DNA from 2 places in the Kineococcus lubricus genome. Region 2 is predicted to be linked to the other one. Evidence: predicted binding sites of a transcription regulator. Region 2 holds the regulator's gene; the other holds the start of a gene.

Region 1 (5,528 bases), on a different contig from region 2:
AGGGCTGCTTGTCGTCCCACTCGACGACCTGGCCCGCCTGCACCGCGGGCAGCGAGGCGTAGACGGGGGAACCGGCGAACAGCTCCTGGGAGCCGACGTAGGCGAGCAGCACGTCTGCCGGGTGGGTCGAGACGTTCTCCCAGGACAGCTCCGCCCAGGGGGACCCGGCCGAGGCGGCCGGGCCGACCAGGGTGACGCCGTGGTCGGCGAGCAGCTTCAGCTGCGCCAGGGCCGGGGTCCCGGCGTACAGGGCCGACGCGTCGCCGTTGAGGGCGATGGTCCGCAGGGCGGGGTCGGCGACGTCCTGCAGCGCGGCGACGTTCTCGGTGTACCGGGCCCGGTCGGCGTCGGTGGCCGAGCGGTCCCCGCCGAGGTCCTCGGCGAGGTCGCCGTAGGTGCCGATGACGTCCTCCACGGACCGGCCGGAGAACTCCACGGCCAGGAACGGGGCGATGTTCGCGACGGCCGTCGTGGTGCCTTCCTCCCACCAGGCCCAGCCCTGGCCCCGCGTCGTCCCGAAACCGACGACGAGGTCGGGCTGCAGCGCGGCGAGGGCCTCGATGTTCAGCTCGCCGCCGCGGCCGACGACGTCGATGCCGTCGAGGTCGACGTTCCCCAGGGCCAGCGGGGAGGCGTCCTCCTCCAGCCCGTAGCCGAAGACGCCGACCGGGCGGACGCCGTGGTCCCACAGCGCGGCGGCGCTGTAGGCGTCGGTGACGACGCGCTCGGGCCGGGCGTCGAGGGTGAGGGTCCGGCCGAAACCGCCGGTGGCGGACCAGCCCGCGGGGCTGGGCGGGGAGCCGGGCGTGGAGCCGGTGGTGCTGCCGGGCGAGGAGCAGGCGGCGAGCGCCGCGGTGGTGGCCGTCAGGGTCAGGAGGTCGCGTCTGCGCACGGGGTCGCTCCAGGATCGAGGGGTGAGTGTTGCCTACCCTAACCAGGGCGGGCGTTGGCTGGTCGCGCGGGGGACTGGCACGGTGGCCGGGTGCTCCGACGCCCCCGCTCAGCGCTCGCCGACCTCGTCGCGGCCGTCCCCGACCTGCCGCCGGGCCGGCTCGTCGCGCCCGCCGGGATGCGCCGCACCGGCCCGGTGGTCTGGGTCGGCGACGCCCCCGCCGCCCCCGGCGACTGGGCCCGGCTGGCCGCCCGGCACCCCGAGACCGGGCTGTGGCCGCTCCTGCTCGACGGCCTCGCCCCCGGCGACCCCGAACGCCCCTGGCTCGTGGGGGAGTTCTCCGGGCCCACCGAGGTCGTCCCCCTCGACGTCGAGGCGTTCCTCGCCGAGCAGTGCGCGGGCGCGTTCGAGGACCCCGAGGAGCACCCCGATGGACCGGAACCGCCCTGGCCCGGCCTCTCGCCCGCCCTGCCCGAGGTCACCGACCCCCTGACCGCCGCGGAGCGCTTCGCCACCGACCTGCTCGACCACGACCCCCACCGCCGCCTCGGGCTGGTCGCCGCCGACCGCGGCGCCGACGTCCTGGCCGCGATCGGCTGGTGGGGAGCGGTCAACAGCGACGTCGCGCCCGCCACCCTGTCCGCGGTCCTGCGCAGCTGGGAGGACCGGTTCGGCGCCCGCGTCGTGGCGCTGGGGTTCGACACGCTCCGGCTCAGCGTGGCCGCACCGCCGACCACCCCCGAACAGGCCCTGCCCGTCGCCGCCGAGCACCTCGGGTTCTGCTGCGACGAGGTGTCCCGGGAGGGACCCGCCGACGTCGCCGGGCACGCGGCCGGGCTCGTCGGGGAGCGGGCGTGGAGGTTCTGGTGGGACTGAGGACCCCCGGTCCGGCCCGCGCCCCCTCGGTCCTGGCCGCCCTCGCGCTGCTGCTCGGGCTCCAGCTGCTCGGGACCGTCCTCGTCGACCTCACCGGTCTGCCCGTCCCGGCCCCCGTCGTGGGCCTGGCGGTGCTGCTGGCCGTCGGGGCCCGGTTCCCCGGCGTCGCGCGGCGGGCCGAACCGGCCGCCGACCCCCTGCTGAAGCACCTGCAACTGCTGTTCGTCCCGCCCGGGGTCGGGGCGCTGACCCAGCTCTCCACGCTCGTCGAGCAGGCCGGCCCGCTGACGCTGGCCGTCGTCGGCTCCTTCGCCGCCGGGCTCGTCGTCGCCGGCGTCGTGCTCCAGCGGCTGCTGCGCCGCCGGGCCGCGGCGTGAACGCGCTGGTCCACGCGCCCGGTTTCGGCCTGGCGCTCACCCTCGCCGCGTACCTGGGGGCCGGGGAGCTGCACCGGCGGCTGGGGCGCCCCGCGCTGCTGGCCCCCGTGCTCGTCGCGATGGTCGTCGTCTCGGTGGCCCTGGAACTGCTGGGGATCACCTACGCCGAGTACCTGGCGTCGGTGTCCGTCCTGACGCTGCTGCTGGGCCCGGCCACCGTCGCCCTGGCCCTGCCGCTGCTGCGGTCCGGGCGCGCGCTGCTGGCCGACCGCCTCGCCGTGCTGGTCACCCTCGTCGTCACCGGGGTGGTGAGCGTGGGCGTGACCGTCGGGTCGCTGGTGCTCCTGGGGGCCCCCGACGACCTCGTCCGCACGACGCTGCCGCGGTCGGTCACGACACCGGTCGCGCTGACGGTGGGGGAGACGATCGGGGCGAACACGACGCTGGCCGTCGTCCTGACCCTCGTCTCCGGGGTGCTCGGGGCCACCGTCGGGCCGTGGCTGCTCGACCGCGTCCACGTCCACGACCCGCGGGCCCGGGGCTTCGCGATCGGCGTGGTGTCGCACGGCATCGGGACGTCCCGGGCGCTCGCGGAGTCGGACGCGGCCGGTGGCTGGTCGAGCGCGGCGATGGTGCTCAACGCGCTGGCGATGACGGTGGCGCTGCCCGTCGTCGCCCGCGCGTTCGGCTGAGCCGCCGCCCGTCAGGCGGTGAACTCGGTGGGGCGCTCGCGGGGCGCGGCGGCCAGGGCCGCGACGATCCCGTCGACCCCGGCCTCGGCGCCGTAGACGGGGGTCCCGGGCTGCTGCCGCCAGGACTCGGCCAGGGAGCCGGCGTCGACGCCGTCGAACCCCATCTGGTCGAGCAGGGCGATGACCGTCGCCTTCGCCTCGGCGTCGTCCCCGGCCACGGGCAGCGCGCGGCGCTCCATGTCGCCCGGCTGACGCGCCGCGGTGATGAGGTGCTCGGCCTGGATGCCGTTGAACGCCTTCACCCACCGCAGCCGCCCGCGCGGGTCGAGGTGCCGGGCCGTCCACACCGTCTCGGGGGTCCCGTCCTCGATGCCGTCGATCCGGCCGTCGCGCTCGCGGGGGTAGTAGTTTCCGGTGTCGACGACGACGGCCCCGTCGGGCAGCGCGTCGAGCACGTCCGCGGGCAGGTCCGGGACCCGCTTCTGCGGAACCGTGACGACGACGAGCTCGGCGCCCCGCGCGGCCTCCCCCGCGGGGACGGGCGTCGCGCCGGTCTCCTCGGCGAGGTCGGTGAGCGTCTCCGGTCCGCGGGAGTTCGCGACCCGGACGCGGTGGCCGAGGGCGGTGAGCGAGCGCGTGAGGTTCCCGCCGATGTTCCCGGCGCCGATGATCCCGATGTCCATGCGGGCACGCTAGGTCCGCTCCGGCGCTCGCGCCTCCCGGGTGGAGAATCTTCCCGGAGGGGTTGCACTCGGCCCGGCCGAGTGCTAACTAAGAGGTGTGGCACCGGCCCCCGCCGGTGACCCGATCGGCAGCGCATCTCCTTCTCTCACACTGGAGGTGGTGGCAATGTTGATGCGCACTGATCCCTTCCGGGAACTCGACCGGCTCACGCAGCAGGTCCTCGGGACGACGTCTCGGCCGGCCGTCATGGCGATGGACGCCTGGCGCAACGGTGACGAGTTCGTCGTGGAGTTCGACCTCCCCGGCGTCGACCCGTCCAGCATCGAGCTGGACGTCGAGCGCAACGTCCTGACGGTCCGGGCCCAGCGCCCCGTCCACGAGGACACCGGGGAGATGATCGCGGCCGAACGCCCGCGCGGGGTGTTCAGCCGGCAGCTCATCCTCGGCGACAACCTCGACCTCGACAAGGTGACGGCGAACTACTCGGCCGGGGTGCTGAACCTGCGGATCCCGGTCGCCGAGAGGGCCAAACCGCGCCGCATCGCCGTCGAGACGGGCGACCGGCAGCAGGCGATCACGTCGTAGGGGGAGGCCGTGGACCGCTTGCTCGCGCGGCGTTCACGGCCCGGTGACGGCGGACCCGCCGACCCGCTGGCGGGGTGGTCGCAGGAGCAGGTGGACGAGGCGTTCCGCGCCCTCGTCGCCACCCTGACCCGCCTCCCCCCGCCGGCCCCGGCGGTCCCGGCCCGGCCCGCCGCGCGGGTCGGGGACCAGGACGCGAACCGCCGGCCACCGTGCCGTCAGCGCTCGCCCCCGCGGTGAGGGTGGGCCGGTCGCACCCGTGAGGTACCGGGTGCGACCGGCCCACCGCTCAGGAGCGCCCCGCGGCGCGGGTGTGCTCGAAGATCAGGCTGGTCTCGGTGAGGCCGACGTCGGGGTCCCGGGACAGGTGCTCGGCGACGAAGTCGCGCAGGGCCTCGGTGCTCTCCACCGCGACGTGCAGGAGGTAGTCGTCGGCGCCGGCGACGAAGTAGACGTCGAGGACCTCCGGCTGGCGCCGCATCCGCGCCACGAAGGGGCCCATGCTGCCGCGGGCGTGCGCGGCGAGCTTGACCGCGATCATCGCCTGCAGGTCCAGGCCGAGGGCGGCGGGGTCGACGTCGGCGTGGAACCCGCGGATCACCCCCGACTCCCGCAGCGCCCGCACCCGCAGCAGGCAGGTGGAGGCGGCGATGCCGACCTGCTGGGCGAGGGCGGCGTTGGTGATCCGGGCGTCCTCGGCCAGGACGTGCAGGATCGCCCGGTCGACCGGGTCGACCACGCGTTGAAGCTTCTTCGGCCGGCCTGGCCCGTCGGCGGCCACTCTCGAACGATCTTCCACGAGAGGAGGCTCCCACGAATCTCCTGCGGGTTCCTTGCTGCTGCGCCGAACCCTGTTCACCCTGGGTGAGAACCCGCCCCACCGCTGGAGGAGTGAGCAGATGCGCATCGGCGTCCCCACCGAGGTCAAGAACCGCGAGTACCGCGTCGCCCTGACGCCCGCGGGCGTGCACGAGCTCGTCGGCCACGGCCACGAGGTCCTCGTCCAGTCCGGCGCCGGGCTCGGCAGCTCCCTGCCCGACGCCGAGTACGAGGCGGCCGGCGCGAAGGTCCTCACCGACGTCGACGAGGTCTGGGGCGCCGCCGACCTGCTCCTGAAGGTCAAGGAGCCGATCGCCGAGGAGCACCACCGGCTGCGCCGCGACCAGGTCCTGTTCACCTACCTGCACCTGGCCGCCTCCCGCGAGTGCACCGACGCCCTCCTGGCCTCCGGCACCACGTCCATCGCCTACGAGACCGTGCAGCTGCCCGACCGCTCGCTGCCGCTGCTGGCGCCCATGAGCGAGGTCGCCGGCCGGCTCGCCCCCCAGGTCGGCGCCTACTCCCTCATGCGCGCGGCGGGTGGGCGCGGCGTCCTCATGGGCGGCGTCCCCGGGGTGCGCGGCGCCGACGTCGTCGTCATCGGCG
Region 2 (5,528 bases):
CTGCGCGCGGGGTTCGCGCGCCGCACCCGGCCGGTGGGGGGTTTCGCGGTGACGGCCTCGGTGCCGTTCGTGCTGACCGGCGCGACGGGCGACGAGCGCGCGCGGGCCGAACGCCCGGTGCGCGAGCTCATCGCCCTGTACGTCGGCGGCATGGGCTCGCGGGAGCAGAACTTCTACGCCGACCTCGGCCGCCGCCTCGGTTTCGGCGACGCCGTCGACGCCGTGCAGGACCTCTACCTCGCCGGGCGCAAGGACGAGGCCGTGCAGCGGGTCCCGGCGGGCCTGGTGGAGGCGACGAGCCTGGTGGGGTCCGTCGACGCGGTGCGCCGGCGGCTCGCCGACCACGAGCGGGCCGGGGTCACGACCGTCGCGCTGGTCCCGCTGGGGGCCGACCCCGCCGGGGACCTGCGCGCGGTGGCGTGAACCTCAGCGCACCACCCGGAAGATCAGCGGGTAGCGGTAGGCGCGCCCCTGGTTGGCCGCGACCGCCGCGAGGATCGTGAAGATCAGCGCGACGACGCCGGGCACCACCATGAGGCCGTACGACAGGCCGAAGGTGAACAGCGCCAGGACCGAGCAGAGGACGAACAGCACCGCCTCGTAGACGATCAGCGAGATCGTCATGTTCAGCGCCTCGGAGGTGTGCCCGCGCACGAACCCGCTGCGGTCCTTGAACACCAGGAACAGGATCAGCGGGCCCAGGAACGGCAGCGTCACGAAGCTCGCGGCGATCGCGGACAGGTGCCCGAACATCCCCCACATCCGCTCGTCCGACGGCGACATCGGGACCGGGGCGTAGGGCTGCTGCGGCGGGTACGGGGGTTGGCTCACCCCTCGATCGTGACCGTTCCCTCAGCGGTCCGCCAGGTCGGCGGTCACGAAGTCGACGAGTTCCTCCACCCGGCCCAGCAGCGCCGGCTCCAGGTCGGCGTACGTGCGCACCGTCCCCAGGATCCGCTTCCAGCCCTGCGCGACGTCGGCCTGGGTGGCGCGCGGCCAGCCCAGCTCGGCCAGGACCCCCTTCTTCCAGTCCTGCCCGCGCGGGATCGCCGGCCACGCCGTCCAGCCCAGCCGCTGCGGCCGCACCGACTGCCACACGTCGACGAACGGGTGCCCCACCACGAGCACGTGCGGGCTCTTCCCGACGCCGGCGACGATCCGCGACTCCTTCGACCCCGGCACCAGGTGGTCCACGAGGACGCCGATCCGCCGCCCCGGCCCCGGGCCGAAGGAGCGGATGGCCGCGTCGAGGTCGTCGACCCCGTCGAGCATCTCCACCACGACGCCCTCGACGCGCAGGTCGTCGCCCCAGACCTTCTCGACGAGCTCGGCGTCGTGCCGGCCCTCCACGAGCAGGCGCGAGGCCCGCGCGGTCCGGGCGGGGGCGCCGGCGACGGCCACCGACCCGCTGGCCGTGCGGGTCGGCCGGGCCGGGCCCGCGGCCCGGGGCGCCACGAGCCGCACCGGCTGCCCGTCCACCCAGAACCCCGGTCCCAGCGGGAAGGTGCGGGTGCGGCCCTTCGCGTCCTCCAGGACGACGACGTGCACCCCGCCGCTCTTCTCCACCCGCACGACCGCGCCGACCCAGCCGGTGTCGACGTCCTCGACGACCAGGCCGCGCACGGCGGGCTCGTCGCGGTGGGTGGGCCTGGGGCGGTTGCGGGCGTGCGGGTCGGCGGAGAGCACGTCGGCGCCGTACCGGTCGTCGTAGCGGGTCACGGGGGAACGCTAACCACGCCCCGCGGGCCGGCGGGGGAGGCGCGACCGGGGCGCGAGCGCCTAGACTTGGCACTCGCGCGCGTTGAGTGCCAGACGCGCGGGAGCAGAGCACCGGGTGCCGGAGCAGGGAGGGACGGATGAGCGACGACCGCAGGCTCGCGGTGTTGCGGGCCATCGTCGAGGACTACGTCTCCAGCCACGAGCCCGTCGGGTCCAAGACCCTCGTGGAGCGCCACGCCCTCGGCGTCTCGCCCGCGACCATCCGCAACGACATGGCCGTGCTGGAGGAGGAGGGGTACATCACCCAGCCGCACACCAGCGCCGGGCGGATCCCCACCGACAAGGGGTACCGCCTGTTCGTGGACCGCCTCGCCAACGTCAAACCCATGTCGGCGGCCGAGAAGCGGGCCATCGAGACGTTCCTGCACGGCGCCGACGACCTCGACGACGTCGTCGACCGCACCGTCCGGCTGCTCGCCCAGATCACCCGGCAGGCCGCCGTCGTGCAGTACCCCTCGCTCAGCCGCGCCGGCGTCCGGCACGTCGAGCTCGTCGGCGTCGGCGGCCGCAGCGCGCTGCTGGTCCTCATCACCGACTCCGGCCGCGTCGAGCAGCGCGTCCTGGACATCCGCTCGGCCACCGACGCCGACGACCTGGCCGTCGCGCTGGCGACCCTGCGCACCCGGATCAACGCCTCCGTCGGGGGCAAGCGGCTGCGCGAGGCCCGCGAGGGGCTGACCGACCTCGTCCAGCAGACCCCGCCGGAGGACATGGCGGTCGCCGCCGAGGTCGCCGCCGCGCTGGGGGACTGCCTCAGCGCCTCCCTGGAGGAGCGCGTGGTCATCGCCGGCACCGCGAACCTCGTCAAGGGCGCCGACCTGTCCACGTCCCTCGGCAACGTCCTCGAGGCCCTCGAGGAGCACGTCGTGCTGCTGCGCCTGGTGCAGGAGCTCGCCGAGGAGGAGGACGCCGGCTCCGGCGGGCGCGGCGGCCTCACCGTCCGGATCGGTGCGGAGAACCTGCACCTGGGACTGGACGGCACCTCCGTGGTCACCAGCGGCTACGGCACCGAGACGGTCCTGGCCCGGCTCGGCGTCCTCGGCCCGACCAGGATGGACTACCCGACGACGATGGCCGCGGTGCGTGCGGTGTCACGCTACGTCTCGCGGATCCTCGCGCAGTGATCTTCGCAGTGCTCAGAACCGACAGGAGAGACCCGACCTCGTGAGCGACTACTACGACGTCCTCGGCGTCTCCAAGGACGCCTCCACGGAGGACATCAAGCGCGCGTACCGCAAGCTCGCGCGCAAGTTGCACCCCGACGTGAACCCCGAGGCGGGGGAGCAGTTCAAGGAGGTCTCCCAGGCCTACGAGACGCTGTCCAACCCCGAGAAGCGGTCCGCCTACGACCGCGGCGGCGCGGGGGCCGGTGGCCCCGGCGGCGGCTTCGGCGCCGGGTTCGGGTTCTCCGACATCATGGACGCCTTCTTCGGCCAGGGCGGCGGCGGCCGCGGCGCCGGGCCCGCCAGCCGCACCCAGCGCGGCCAGGACGCGCTCATCCGCGTCGACGTCGACCTCGCCGAGGCGGCCTTCGGCGGCGAGCGGTCCATCCAGGTCGACACCGCGATCCTGTGCCCCACCTGCAAGGGGTCCTGCTGCCAGCCCGGCACGAGCCCGCAGACCTGCGACATCTGCCACGGGCAGGGCTCGGTGCAGCGGGTCGTGCGCTCGCTGCTCGGCCAGGTCATGACGACGCAGGCCTGCCCCACCTGCCGCGGCTTCGGCACCGTCCTGCCCTCGCCGTGCCTGGAGTGCTCCGGGGAGGGCCGCGTCCGCGCCCGTCGCCCGATGACCATCCGCATCCCCGCCGGCGTCGACACCGGCACCCGCATCCAGCTGGCCTCCCAGGGCGAGGTCGGCACCGCCGGCGGCCCGCCCGGTGACCTCTACGTCGAGATCCACGAACGCCCGCACCCGGTGTTCTCCCGCTCCGGTGACGACCTGCTGTGCACCCTGCAGGTGCCGATGACCGCGGCCGCGCTCGGCGCGACGATCCCGCTGGAGACCCTCGACGGCGCCGAGGAGGTCGACGTCCGACCCGGGGCGCAGGCCGGTGAGGTCGTCACCCTCAAGCAGAAGGGCGCCGAGCACCTGCGCGCCCAGGGCCGCGGCGACCTCCTGATCACCCTGGAGGTCGTCACCCCCCGCGACCTCGACGAGGAGCAGGAGGAGCTGCTGCGCCGGCTCGCCGAGCTGCGCGGCGAGGTGCGCCCCTCCGGGAAGCTGTCCGAGACCCACCAGGGGGTGTTCTCGAAGCTGCGGGACCGGTTCTCCGGGCGCTGAGCGGCGCGCGGCTCAGCCGCGCATGCCCGCCAGGAAGCCGCTGATCTGGCTGCGCAGCTCCTCGGCCAGCTGCGACAGCCCGGTGGTGTCCTGCGCCCCGCCCCAGCCGGAGGAGCCGTCGACGGCGGTGCGCACGCCGTCGACGAGGCCGTTCATCTCCACGATCGTGCTGCCGATCCCGGTGATGGCGCGCACGGCGTCCTGGGCGTTCTGGCGGATGCTGTCGACGCGCTGGCTGACCTGCTCGGTGGCGCGCCCGGACTGGTCGGCCAGCTCCTTGACCTCGGCGGCGACCACGGCGAAGCCCTTGCCGGCCTCCCCGGCCCGGGCCGCCTCGATCGTCGCGTTCAGCGCCAGCAGCCGCGTCTGGTCCGCGATCGCGTTGATGACCGAGACGACCTGCTGGATCTCGCGCGAGGCCTCGGTGAGCGCCTGCATGGTCAGCGCCGCCTGGTCGGCCTCCTCGCTGGCCGCGCCGGCCGCGGTCGCCAGTCCCTGCGCGGACGCGCTGAGCTCGGTGGAGGCGGTGGCGAGCTGCTCGGACACCCCGAGCACCCCCGCCTCGAAGTCGTCGGCCAGCGCCAGGCGGGTCGTGCGGGCCCCCTCGACGGCGGCGCTCCCGGCCTGCATCGTGGTGCGCCCGGAGTTGATGGCGGAGGCGGAGTGGCGGAAAGCCCCGCCCAGGCCCCCCAGCAGCAGCCGGCGGTGGAACCGCCCGTCGGCGGCGGCGGTCAGGACCTCCCCGGCCTCGCGCACGAAGGCGTCGGAGACGTCCAGGGACCGGTTGACCGAGTCCGCCAGGCGGGCCAGCTCCGGCACCGCCTCCGACCCCGGGACCCCCGCCACGCGGGCCTCGAGGTCACCGGCGGCGGCCTGGTCGCACACGTCGGCGACCTGGCGGACCAGCTCGCGGTACAGGGCCACCTCGCCCGCGGGCGACGGCCCGCCGCGACCGTTGAACAGCTTCACGATCAGACCTCCTCGGGGACGATGGACCAGACGAACTCCTCGTAGGAGACGCCGCGCTCGGCGAGCAGCTGCGCCAGCAGCGCGCTGGAGGCCTCCACGGCCGCCTTGCCGCCGCTGTGGCGGCGCTCCTCGGCCAGCAGCCGGTCGTAGAGCGCGCTCGCGGCGCGCACACCCTCAGGGTGGGGCCGGCGGCGGTTCGAGTGGTACCCCACGACCCGCCCGGAGCGGTCCAGGCTGGGGGTGATGTGGGCCAGGACCCAGTAGTTCGCGCCGTCCGCGGCGAGGTTGTTGACGTAGGCGAACAGCTCCCGGCCGCTGGAGACGGTGTCCCACAGCAGCTTGAAGACGGCCTTGGGCATGTCGGGGTGCCGGATGACGTTGTGCGGCTGCCCGATGACCTCGTGGCGCTCGAACGCGCCGACGCGCAGGAAGACGTCGTTGGCGTAGGTGATGATCCCGCGCGGGTCGGTCTTGGAGACGATCAGCTCGTCGGCGGA

The links. Region 2 encodes HrcA, which represses chaperone genes, less so after heat shock. Its sites were predicted from a motif close to GNTNGCACTCGGNNNNNCCGAGTGCNANC; they were not measured.
Region 1: the regulator HrcA is predicted to act here: its motif matches at 3,581-3,609, upstream of ACRYRX_RS19490 (Hsp20/alpha crystallin family protein).

What each region holds. Positions count from the first base shown of each region.
Region 1 covers NZ_JBJLSK010000035.1:3,327-8,854, reverse strand. The annotation lists gene ACRYRX_RS19515 (ABC transporter substrate-binding protein) at 1-892, opposite strand, end outside; gene ACRYRX_RS19510 (DUF4253 domain-containing protein) at 983-1,768, shown strand; gene ACRYRX_RS19505 (CidA/LrgA family protein) at 1,759-2,145, shown strand; gene ACRYRX_RS19500 (LrgB family protein) at 2,142-2,837, shown strand; gene ACRYRX_RS19495 (NADPH-dependent F420 reductase) at 2,849-3,520, opposite strand; gene ACRYRX_RS19490 (Hsp20/alpha crystallin family protein) at 3,687-4,106, shown strand; gene ACRYRX_RS19485 (hypothetical protein) at 4,116-4,343, shown strand; gene ACRYRX_RS19480 (Lrp/AsnC family transcriptional regulator) at 4,393-4,842, opposite strand; gene ald (alanine dehydrogenase) at 5,003-5,528, shown strand, end outside.
Region 2 covers NZ_JBJLSK010000016.1:55,725-61,252, forward strand. The annotation lists gene ACRYRX_RS13700 (LLM class F420-dependent oxidoreductase) at 1-423, shown strand, start outside; gene ACRYRX_RS13705 (DUF4870 domain-containing protein) at 427-831, opposite strand; gene ACRYRX_RS13710 (DUF3097 domain-containing protein) at 853-1,719, opposite strand; gene hrcA (heat-inducible transcriptional repressor HrcA) at 1,857-2,903, shown strand; gene dnaJ (molecular chaperone DnaJ) at 2,944-4,062, shown strand; gene ACRYRX_RS13725 (methyl-accepting chemotaxis protein) at 4,075-5,031, opposite strand; gene ACRYRX_RS13730 (PAS domain-containing protein) at 5,034-5,528, opposite strand, start outside.